2 linked regions of the Labrenzia sp. PHM005 genome follow. The protein of the gene in region 2 interacts with the protein of the main gene of each other region in a pairwise test. Links are inferred from orthologs where the notes say so. Each region holds a gene or a part of one and is shown on either strand. Other genes may lie near its edges.

What was found. Proteins that work in one complex are often made in the same cells at the same time.
Region 1: the proteins of FJ695_RS06075 (region 2) and FJ695_RS17660 interact in binary tests that used the Escherichia coli proteins (3 or more experiments, as listed by UniProt). The link is inferred for Labrenzia sp. PHM005 from one-to-one orthologs.

Annotation. Positions count from the first base shown.
Region 1 is NZ_CP041191.1:3,895,633-3,900,972, reverse strand. The notes cover bases 810-3,604. They hold FJ695_RS17660 (cysteine desulfurase family protein), read right to left. Parts: upstream 2,895-3,604; coding sequence 1,725-2,894; downstream 810-1,724. Other genes in these bases: FJ695_RS17655 (alpha/beta hydrolase), read left to right, coding at 3,177-3,604; sufB (Fe-S cluster assembly protein SufB), read right to left, coding at 810-1,611. Outside these bases: Fe-S cluster assembly ATPase SufC, read right to left, coding at 1-76; more of sufB, read right to left, coding at 139-809; more of FJ695_RS17655, read left to right, coding at 3,605-3,845; FJ695_RS17650 (GNAT family N-acetyltransferase), read left to right, coding at 3,799-4,404; FJ695_RS17645 (hypothetical protein), read left to right, coding at 4,569-4,748; FJ695_RS17640 (DUF2155 domain-containing protein), read right to left, coding at 5,089-5,340. UniProt on the Escherichia coli protein: Master enzyme that delivers sulfur to a number of partners involved in Fe-S cluster assembly, tRNA modification or cofactor biosynthesis. Catalyzes the removal of elemental sulfur from cysteine to produce alanine.
Region 2 is NZ_CP041191.1:1,341,597-1,347,041, reverse strand. Bases 1,506-4,405 are described here. They hold FJ695_RS06075 (sulfurtransferase TusA family protein), read left to right. Parts: upstream 1,506-2,782; coding sequence 2,783-3,028; downstream 3,029-4,405. Other genes in these bases: FJ695_RS06060 (hypothetical protein), read left to right, coding at 4,267-4,405; FJ695_RS06065 (low molecular weight protein-tyrosine-phosphatase), read left to right, coding at 3,730-4,185; FJ695_RS06070 (4a-hydroxytetrahydrobiopterin dehydratase), read right to left, coding at 3,169-3,468; FJ695_RS06080 (ABC transporter substrate-binding protein), read right to left, coding at 1,752-2,594; FJ695_RS06085 (DUF924 family protein), read right to left, coding at 1,506-1,670. In the rest of the region: FJ695_RS06095 (ammonium transporter), read right to left, coding at 1-355; FJ695_RS06090 (P-II family nitrogen regulator), read right to left, coding at 377-715; more of FJ695_RS06085, read right to left, coding at 1,119-1,505; more of FJ695_RS06060, read left to right, coding at 4,406-4,527; FJ695_RS06055 (phosphatase PAP2 family protein), read right to left, coding at 4,544-5,401. UniProt on the Escherichia coli protein: Sulfur carrier protein involved in sulfur trafficking in the cell. Part of a sulfur-relay system required for 2-thiolation during synthesis of 2-thiouridine of the modified wobble base 5-methylaminomethyl-2-thiouridine (mnm(5)s(2)U) in tRNA.

The DNA of each region.
Region 1 (5,340 bases), 2.6 Mb from region 2 along the record:
TCGTCAGATCAATGCCGCGCAGGATTTCCGTTTCATCTTCCGCGATGCGCGCGTGCAGGTTTTTGATCTCAAGCATTGAGATGTGTCCTTGTAATACGTTGGGCAATCGCCCGAATAGTCATTCAAATAGTGGAGCGATTACCCCACAGACCCTTCCAGGCTGATCGAGATCAGTTTCTGAGCTTCCACGGCAAATTCCATCGGCAGCTGCTGGATGACGTCCTTGACGAAGCCATTGACGATAAGGGCGACTGCCTCTTCCTCGTTCATCCCGCGCTGCAGGCAATAGAACATCTGGTCGTCCGAAATCTTTGAGGTGGTCGCCTCGTGTTCGAACTGGGCAGATGCGTTTTTGCTCTCGATATAAGGCACCGTATGCGCGCCGCACTCCTGGCCGATCAGCAGAGAGTCACACTGCGTGAAGTTCCGCGCATGTGATGCCTTGCGGTGCGCGGAAATCAGACCCCGGTAGGTGTTTTCCGATTTACCGGCGGAAATGCCCTTTGAAATCACCCGGCTCGATGTGTTCTTGCCGAGGTGGATCATCTTGGTGCCCGAGTCGATCTGCTGGTGACCGTTAGACACCGCAATCGAATAAAACTCTCCGCGCGAACCATCGCCGCGCAGGATGCAGGACGGATATTTCCAGGTGATCGCCGATCCAGTCTCAACCTGGGTCCAGGAAATCTTGGAATTCTTGCCCCGGCAATCGCCACGCTTGGTGACGAAGTTGTAGATGCCGCCCTTGCCTTCGCTATCGCCCGGATACCAATTCTGGACGGTGGAGTATTTAATCTCCGCATCGTCCAGGGCAATCAGCTCAACGACCGCGGCGTGCAGCTGGTTTTCATCGCGCTGTGGTGCCGTGCAGCCTTCCAGATAGGAAACGTAGGATCCTTTGTCGGCGATAATCAGCGTGCGCTCGAACTGGCCGGTATTCTGCTCGTTGATCCGGAAATAAGTCGACAGCTCCATCGGGCAGCGCACGCCCTCGGGAATATAGACGAAGGACCCATCGGAGAAGACAGCCGAGTTCAGCGTCGCATAATAATTGTCGGTGACCGGAACCACGGAGCCGATGTATTTTTTCACCAGGTCCGGATACTCACGCATGGCCTCAGAGATAGAACAGAAGATGACGCCGGCCTTCTTCAGCTCTTCCTTGAAGGTCGTCACAACGGAGACGGAATCAAAGACGGCATCCACAGCCACCCGGTTTTCCGGGGCAACACCTGCCAGAATTTCCTGCTCTTGCAGCGGAATACCGAGCTTTTCATAGGTTGCCAGAAGCTCCGGATCGACTTCATCCAGGCTCTTCGGACCTTCGACGGATTTCGGCGCGGCCCAATAATAAAGATCGTCAAAATCGATCTTGGGATAGGAAACACGGGCCCAGCTCGGCTCTTCCATCTGTTGGAACCGGCGCAGCGCATCAAGACGCCATTCCGTCATCCATTCCGGTTCGTCCTTTTTGGCGGACAAAAACCGGATGGTTTCTTCAGAAAGACCCTTTGCGCCTTTTTCGGACTCAATGTCCGTCACAAAGCCGTATTTATACTGGTCAACATCGATGGCTTTCACCTGTTCGATGGTTTCCTGTACAGCTGGCATCGCTTGCCTCCAATTGGCGGACCTTTTGTCCGCAGCTTCCTAACTCATTCGCCTCGCCCAAACGCATGGACAGAAGCCATTTCGGTCAGCGGCGCACCGCTGAAATTCACTTTTTAAGCAGCCTGGTGCCGCGCCTCCGGATTCAACCGGTCGACAATCTTCGGCCAGATCTCCAGGAATCGCGCCACATCTGCTTCACTGGTGTCCCAGCCCATGCTGATCCGTAGCGCGCAACGGGCGGTCTCTTCGTCCACATTCATGGCCGTCAGAACATGTGACACAGAGACTTTGCCCGAAGAACAGGCTGACCCCGACGACAGTGATACGCGCTCAAGGTCAAAAGCGATCAGTGCTGTTTCAGCAGAAATGCCGTGAACTGCGAAACAAACCGTGTTGGCGAGCCGATCTGCGCCCTCTCCGAAGATGATTGTTTGCGGGCAAACAGCGCGCAAGCCCTCTTCCAGCCTCGTCCTCAGATGCAGGAGATGGCGTGTTTCGGCCGCTTCCTCAAGGGCTGAAATTGCCGCAGCGCCAAATCCAGAAATGGCAGCGACATTTTCCGTTCCGCCGCGGCGCCAATTCTCCTGACCACCGCCGACCATTAGCGGAGCCGGAACCCGGGCCGTTGAGCGGACGACAACGGCACCAATGCCTTGCGGACCACCGAATTTATGTGCCGACAGGGTGATGACATCTGCCTGCCAAGCTTCCACATCAATCGGCATCCGGCCGGCAGCTTGGACCGCGTCGACATGGAAGAAATGGCCATATTGTTGTGCAAGCGCGCCAATGTCTGAGAGCGGCTGAACAACCCCGGTCTCATTGTTGGCAGCCATGACAGAAATCAGACTTGGATCGACGTCTTTGATCAGCTCTTCAAGCGCTTCCAGACGGACCACACCCTTTTCATCAACGGGAACAACCACCTGGTCAACGACCGGAAACCGTCCGCCCGTCACAACGGAAGGATGTTCAATCGCACTACGAAACAGTTTATCCAGGTAAACCGGTGCACCTTGGTCCTGCCATGCAGGCGTCAATGCCGTCATGTTGGCCTCTGTGCCGCCGGAGACAAATGTCACCGCACGGGTTTTGGAACCGCATAAACGTGCAACCGCGTCTCTGGCTTCTTCGATTTTGCCACGCGCTTTCCGGCCGTGTGTATGCACAGACGATGCGTTTCCAGCCTCCTGCAATGCCGCGATCATGGCCTCGCGCACCACCGGGCGCAGCGGCGCACCAGCGTTGTGATCGAGATAGATCGGGTCAAATTGGCGCGGCATGACACCTCAAACGCGAAACAGGACACAGAGTTCGGTCCGAAAATCACATCTTTTCCAATCACATGTCCGAAAAACTTGATATTTTCCGCTGTGATGACGATAACAGCGTCAACGGTCGAACCGAGTGTTGCTGTTTTGGTGATGCGAACTTTCGAATAATTCTAAACAGGGTTCTAGAAACTTGGAGCCAAAGAGTCAAGTTTTAGACTTAGGAAAACCACGTAGACGGTCCCTCCCCGCAGCCATCCGGCTACGGATAAAAACAAAAGGATAAATCGCTTCATGCCTGAGGTGATCTTTAACGGTCCCGCTGGCCGGCTGGAAGGCCGGTTTCATCCCGCAAAAAAGCGCAACGCCCCCATCGCTCTGGTCCTGCATCTGCATCCCCAGTTTGGCGGCACGATGAACAACCAGATTGTTTATCAAATGTACTACATGTTCGCGAAACGCGGATTTGCCGTGTTGCGCTTCAATTTCCGCGGCGTCGGCCGGTCTCAAGGGTCATTCGACCACGGTCAGGGCGAATTGTCTGATGCCGCAGCAGCGCTGGATTGGGTGCAGACAGTCCATCCGGATGCGCGGGCCTGCTGGATCGCCGGTTTCTCCTTTGGTGCCTGGATCGGCATGCAGCTCCTGATGCGCCGCCCGGAAGTCGAGGGGTTCATCTCCGTTGCCCCGCCGGCCAACCTGCATGACTTCTCGTTTTTGGCCCCCTGCCCGTCTTCGGGCCTGATCATTCATGGCGATCAGGACAAGGTCGTGCCGCAGAAAGACGTCCAGACGCTGGTCGATAAATTGAAAACCCAAAAGGGAATCATCATCGATCATCAGACGATTCCGGGTGCCAACCACTTCTTTGAAAACGACATGGACACGCTGATCGGCAATTGCGGCGATTATGTCGATGGCCGCCTTGGCCTCGGCCCGGAAGATTACGTCGACATCGACTGACTTTCTGGAACCATCAAAATACAAGGCCCGCCACTCGGCGGGCTTTTTTGTTTCCCAATGGCAGAAAGGCATCGAAGTGACCAAACCCGATAGCGCCCTCTCAATCCGTGCGGCCAAATCGTATGATTTTTCCGGCCTTACAGAGCTCTACCAACACCTGATTGGTGACGACCTGCCAGCAACGGAAGAGATACAAGCAAAAACCTTCGAAACGATACTGCGCCATCCAGGCATGACGATACTGATTGGGTGTCTTGGTGACGTGCCTGTCACCACCTGTACCTTGATCGTCGTTCCCAATTTCACCCGTGGCTGCGCGCCCTATGCATTGATCGAAAATGTGGTCACGCATCGCGACCATCGTGGGCGGGGCTACGGCGAACAGGTGCTCAAAGCCGCTTCTGACTCGGCTTGGGACGCCGGGTGCTACAAGATAATGCTGCTATCGGGGATCCAAAACACCGCTGCACACCGGTTCTACGAACGCATCGGGTTTTCAGCGACCAAACAGGGATTTGAGCTGCGCGCGCCCGGATATCCGGCCCGAACCCTTACTTGATCCTGACGTTAATCATCGATCATTCCGGACCATTCACGGCAAATGAACTCTAGGCAGTGCCTCTTAACTGCAAAGGCGGTCAGTGACCACACAGTTAAAATATTTTATGTATATACATTGCATATCGTTTTTATATGCACTAGCTGTATTGAAGCGAGGTTGAAATGGGTGAAAAACAAAAAAAGACAAAGAAGTCCAAGAAGGACAGTCAATTGGTCATCCGCATTAGCAGCGATGAACGGGACCGGTTTGTTGAGCTATGTGATGAACTGGATACCAGCGCTGCCCGGGAGATCCGCGGCTTTATCCGGGACTTTCTTCAAAAGAACCAATCCACTGATTAACGCCTCGTTCGAACACCTCATGAACCAGGAGATATTTGATGTCTAAAAAATCCAAAATCAAAGAACTGAAAAAAGAAGTCAAAGTCCGCAAGGCCAAGGTCGCCAAGCAGGAAAGCAAGCTGAAAGCGGCCAAAAAAGCTCTGAAAAAGGCAGCCTAAGGACCGAGGCAGCACGCCTCACTTATTAGCCCGCCGCGATTGTTTGCATTCTCCAGAAACAGACCGATTCAAAGACAGCAAAAGCACTTGAATTTGTGTCTAGGGGCAAATCCATCGCGGCGCGCTAAACACGCTCTGACGTCTCAGCATTCAAGGGCATAACAGGAAGAGCTGAATTCCGCTTATCCTTGGAAGGGTTTTGCACGCGGAATACCTGGGCCTGAGTCCACTCCATCGTCCGGACCTGCAAGCGGGTCTTCCCCTTCAGCAACAACACCCTTGATCGGCGGGCCGTCATAGTCTTCCGGCGGCGGCACTTTTGAAGCCAGATTGCAGTCGGTCAGCCAGATGTCATAGACGGGGTGCTCAACCGCATGAAGACCGGGGCTAGCTGCGTACATCCAGCCGGAAAAAATCCGTCGGACTTCATTGTT
Region 2 (5,445 bases):
CCGGGTCGAAGGAATACGGGCCGAAGGACCCCATGAAACCGCCGTCAACGCCGGTGTACATCAGGTTGTATCCGGTGATCCAGAACATCAGACCCGCGATGGAGTAGAGAGTGATGTTCTTCAGACACTGCATGGAGACGTTCTTGGAGCGGACAAGGCCTGCTTCCAGCATTGCAAAGCCGGCAGCCATCCACATGACCAGGAACCCGCCCATCAGGAACAGGAGAGTGTTGAAGATATAAGCGACTTCCGGAGAGACGGCCGGCGCAGCTTCTGCATCCTGGGCCAGTACCGGCAAAGCGCTGAGGCTCAGAAGAGCCAGGGACGCCGCGCCCTTAGCGACTAGTTTTTTCATGGTTACGTTTCCTTACCTAAATCACAGAGCTTCGGCGTCGGTTTCGCCGGTGCGGATGCGAACGACCTGGTCGATCGAATAGACGAAGATCTTGCCGTCGCCGATCTGACCGGTTTTGGCTGCCCCGGAGATCATTTCGACAACCTTGTCGACAGATCCGGCATCAACAGCGACTTCGATTTTCAGTTTCGGCAAAAAGCTGACCGCGTATTCAGTGCCGCGGTAGATCTCGGTGTGGCCCTTTTGGCGGCCATAGCCTTTGACTTCCGTGACCGTCAGCCCCTGGATGCCGATGCCGGTCAAGGCATCGCGCACTTCGTCGAGCTTGAACGGCTTGATGATGGCCATCACTATTTTCATTGCTCGTTCCATTCCCCTCTGTAGCGCCCCTTCCCGGCGAAGAAGCTCAGCTACCGGTTCGTTCGTGTCCTTGATCCCCTCTGGAAGGGTTCGGATCTTTCTTGCGCCAGGCGACCGGCGCACGAACCAGTGTCGCCCCTTTCTTTTCAAGGACCGTGCCAACTTCGGATTCTTTACTGAGGAATGGCAGAATTCTGCGCGTTCGAAACCTGAAACGCCGTTTATTGGTCCAGCCTGAACAATTGGACTGATCGATTTCCAGGCATGGAATTCGCCCAAAAAATAGCCAGCCAACATTAAGGTGATTAAAAAGTATGCAAATATTTTGTGCGCCGCAAACACGCATAAAAAAACGGCAGCACACTAAGTGCTGCCGCTCTAAACCTGACCGATGGGCTGCCTGTTAGGCTGAAAAACCGCCATTTTCCAGAAACGCAATTTCCGCCTCGGTCGATTGACGGCCCAGAACCTTGTTGCGGTGCGGAAACCGACCGAATCGGCGGATCACATCCATATGAATGAGCGCATAATGATAATAGCTCATATCGCCCAGCGCTTTACAAAGGTCGACGGACAGCTCCTGGTCTGCCATATCCTCCGAATGCTCAAACGGCAGATAGAAAAACACCCTGGCTTCTTTGGGAAATGCCCGGTCAAATCCTCTCTCAACCGCAGCCCTGGCGATTTCGACAGCTTTTGAATCAGCCTCGAAAGCCCGTCCAGACCCTCTGAAAACATTGCGAGTGCACTGATCGAGCAGCAGGATTACGGCAAGGGCACCGTCGGGCGTTTCCGTCCAGCTGTCGAGGTCGCCGCGCTGTGCGGCCTCGATTGCCGGCAGAAACATGTCCCGGCAGTGCGCATCGAATTTATCGTCCTTGGCGAACCATTTGGACGCCCCCGCCTCCCACCAGAAGTCGAGAACATCTATTGAAGACGGCAGCTCAGTAGTCATGATCAAACATTCCAAAACCATATTAGGGAGTGACAACGCGGAAACGCGCCTTTGATGCAGAACCTACAATCGAAAAACCTGTTAGTCAGCAGAAACCATTTCCGGCTCAGTGATTGCAACTGCATCGCAGGCAATCTCTTGCCAAAGCCCAACATGGTGATTGAAGCGCTGTTCCCAAAACCCCTCCTCGCGCAGGTTCTTCATTTCCTCTTGGACTGCAGCAACAAGTTCTGGATCAGTCCCTTTGCTGAATACGGCCCAGAGCGGCTTGGCGAGCTCTTTGATGTAAACGACCGGCTGCAACTGAGTGCCGTCATGCCCGCGCGCGCAAACCGTTCCCTTTGACAGGAAGCCGGTCAACGGCAAAAGATCAATCCGGCCGAGGTACAACATATCAATGCCCTGCTGGTAGCTGGTCATATGTACCAGCGTCGAGGCATCCCGCACGCCCAACTCCTGAAAATAGCTGTGCTGGCTGCTGCCCCTTTGCACCCCGATGCGGTAGTCTTGTTTCAAAAGATCCTTCAAACCTGCGGTTTGAATGGGTGGCTGCCTCTTCAATTGATAGAGATACTGGCCGTAGGGAGAGACTTCACCCAACCAAATGAATTTGTCTTCCCGCTCGGGTGTTCGGGACAAGGAGAAAAACAGGGTATTGGGCTGCGTTTCAGCCATGAGCATGGCCCGCTTCCACGGCAGGAATTCAAAAGCCTCAACGTGTACAGGACGGCCGTCATTATTGACCCGCTTAAGAGCCTCAAGCAAAAAATCGGCGACATAGCCTGCCGGCTCATTATCCTTGGCAAACTGCAGTGGCGCGAAACTCTGCGTAACGAGCGTAAGACCAACGGGGTCAGAATGAGCCTTGCCCGGCAGAACCGCTAAAGCACACAAAAGACAAAGAGCAATGCAAAGGTTCCTCATGAGAGCCTTCCCTTTGGTAATTTTGCCCATAAGTAAATTGCCCAAGCCTTTAAGAAGGCTTAAGTGGAGAAACGCCCGAACGCTGAGCGTCTAGAAAACGGAACATGCACACTAGAAATTCAGGAATCCCTGCAATTTTTCCAGTCGTCGTTGACTGTTTATGTTTGAGAGAAATGCCTGTTTGAAAAATGGACACTAAGGTGACACGTAATCTGCTCGATCTGATGGGCCTCAAATGCCCGCTTCCGGTCCTCAAGACCAAAAAAGCGCTCTCAAAACTCAGCCCCGGTGAAGAACTGACGATTTTGACCACAGATCCGATGGCCGAAATCGACATCCCCCATTTCTGCCAGGAACATGGGCACACTTTGATCGAAGCGGCCCGCACAGAAACCGGTCACCGGTTCCACTTGCAAAAAGTTTCGGAGAAATAGATTCGACTGGCACCGATTGAACAACATCCCAATGTTCCTGAGGTAGCTTTTCGTATCAACCGGCTTACGAACCAATCAGATCAAACAGGCCTATTGAGGTCGCTCGAAAAAGCATTCGCAAACTATGACGCTGGATTACTTCAATTGAACCCGCCAGAGATGACATCGATTTTTCGGGCCAATTCCATATCCAGCTGACTGAGGCCGCCTACGTCATGGGTCGCCAGCACGATGTCAACTGTCCGATAGACGTTTGACCACTCAGGATGATGGTTCATTTTCTCCGCCGCAAAGGCCACATGAGTCATGAAAGCGAAGGCTTCCTGAAAGTCCTTAAACTTGAAAGATCGGGAGATCGCCTCCCGCCCCGGCACTAAGTGCCAATTTGGAAGTTCCTGCAATCCTGCAGCACGATCTTCCGGCTTCAACCGCTCCGCCATCTCACTCTCCCGCAAAAGTCCTACTCGCTGTTTGCCGGCATCTTTGATACCGATCTCACGGTACTCGCAAAATCTGAATGCGAAACAGACTATATCCCGAAACACTCGCGGCACCCAGTTCCGCAAAGCTCACAACGTCTTGACAGTGCGGCGTGGGGCAGCTTTGTCTAGGGCATAGACTCGGCCAGCGGCCACTTCCTCGCGAACTATCGCCAATGACATCGCCAATACCATCTCATTTATGAGTCCGAACCCTAGCCCATGACTTCAGTGCTATTCGTATGCCTTGGTAACATCTGCCGCTCCCCGCTCGCCGAAGGGGTGTTTCGGGATGCTGTTCATAAAGCTGGCCTTACAGACCATATTCATATTGATTCTGCCGGTACCGGCGCTTGGCACGCTGGCAACCCGCCAGACCCAAGATCAATTGAAGTTGCCGCCAAATACGGGATCGACATCTCCCGCCAAAGAGCACGCCAAGTGATTGCAGAGGACTTTAATAGGTTTGACCTGATCCTCGCGATGGACACAGAGAATCTGGAAACCCTCTATTCCCGATCTCAACTTGACCACCCGGGCCTTCGATTGTTCTTGAATGATCCAGCGAAGAATGTACCCGATCCTTATTATGGCGGCGAGGACGGGTTTGAGCAGGTTTACCAGCTGATTGATCAGGGCAGCCACGCCTTGCTCACAACGATTACAAAACACATGTGAAACATGCCACTGACGGCTTCATAAATCCGTCTCATTATCTGCGCTAATCAGGAGCCTATAGCTTCAGGACTTGGCGCATTCATGAAACTCTTGTGGTGGTCTCTGGCCGCACTTCTAATCTTGCTTGGGTTGGCGACCGTCTGGTTGCCGATTCCAACCGGCGTGCCGCTTTTGGCGCTTGGAGGTGTCGTCATCATCGGCAGCAGCCGGACTGCCGCCCGCCTGTTGCGGAAGCGGAGAAAATCAACGCCGCATTTAAACGGGGTCTTCACGTGGATCGAAGACCGGTCACCTTTGCGCTTTGCGCGCATTCTCAAACGCACTCGGCCCCGGAATAAATAAGCGGTGCAGGCTTCGCCTATTTCTCAGATGCAGTCTGGATAGCAGATCGCACTTTTAAACGCGCGCGTACAAAAAGCCGTCTGAAAATCCGGTGTAACCGCCGGCCGGTCAACGTAAACCACTCATCGAGCCCCCGGTCAGACACCAGAGGTGTTTTTTTCAGGTAAAGCAGCCAATAAACGCTGAGCACAACCAAAAACGTCAGCCCCCAGGACAGCATTGTGTCTGAAAAGAAGTGCCCGCCAAAGGCCACACGATTGATGGATAGGACCAAGCACAGCGGTAGTACAAACGCCAAAACGGCCTTTCGCCAGCTTGCGGGCACAAGAAACGCTATCGATACGAGCCAGATGCCCGCAGACCCTTCGCCGGATACAAATGAGCAATTCCGCTCGCAGTAGTCAGTAATTTTCCAGACTGGTTGAAAGGGCAATTCGCCGCCGAACTCCTCAATCGAGCGTGGCCGTGGCCGCCCCCAATTGTTCTTCAGGATAGAATTGACCAGAATTCCCGGCCCGAGGATTAGCGTTGAAATCAAGAACAACGGCTGGCGCAACGGCAAAATCGGTGCCCTACCTGGAAGCAGCAACTTGATGACCAGAACGGCAACCGCGCAAATAGCGATTACCCGAACCAAAAACGGTCCCAGATGCCTGACTTTTTGCAAGAAAGGATCGTGCTGCGCCCAAAACCCGTCTGTTTGGCTAAAAAACAAACCGCTGATCCAAAGATCGGTTTTAGGAAAGGTCAAAAAGAACAGGGAGACAATCAGGATGTACGCCAGAACAGCAACAAACGGATGCGCAATGCACCAGACAGCCGCTTTGCGTGTGGCAGACTTCACAGTATGGTTTGGCGGAGAAAAATCGCTCATGGCCGCTCTTTAGCGCATCCCTGCTGCCCGTCCAATCCCTTCCT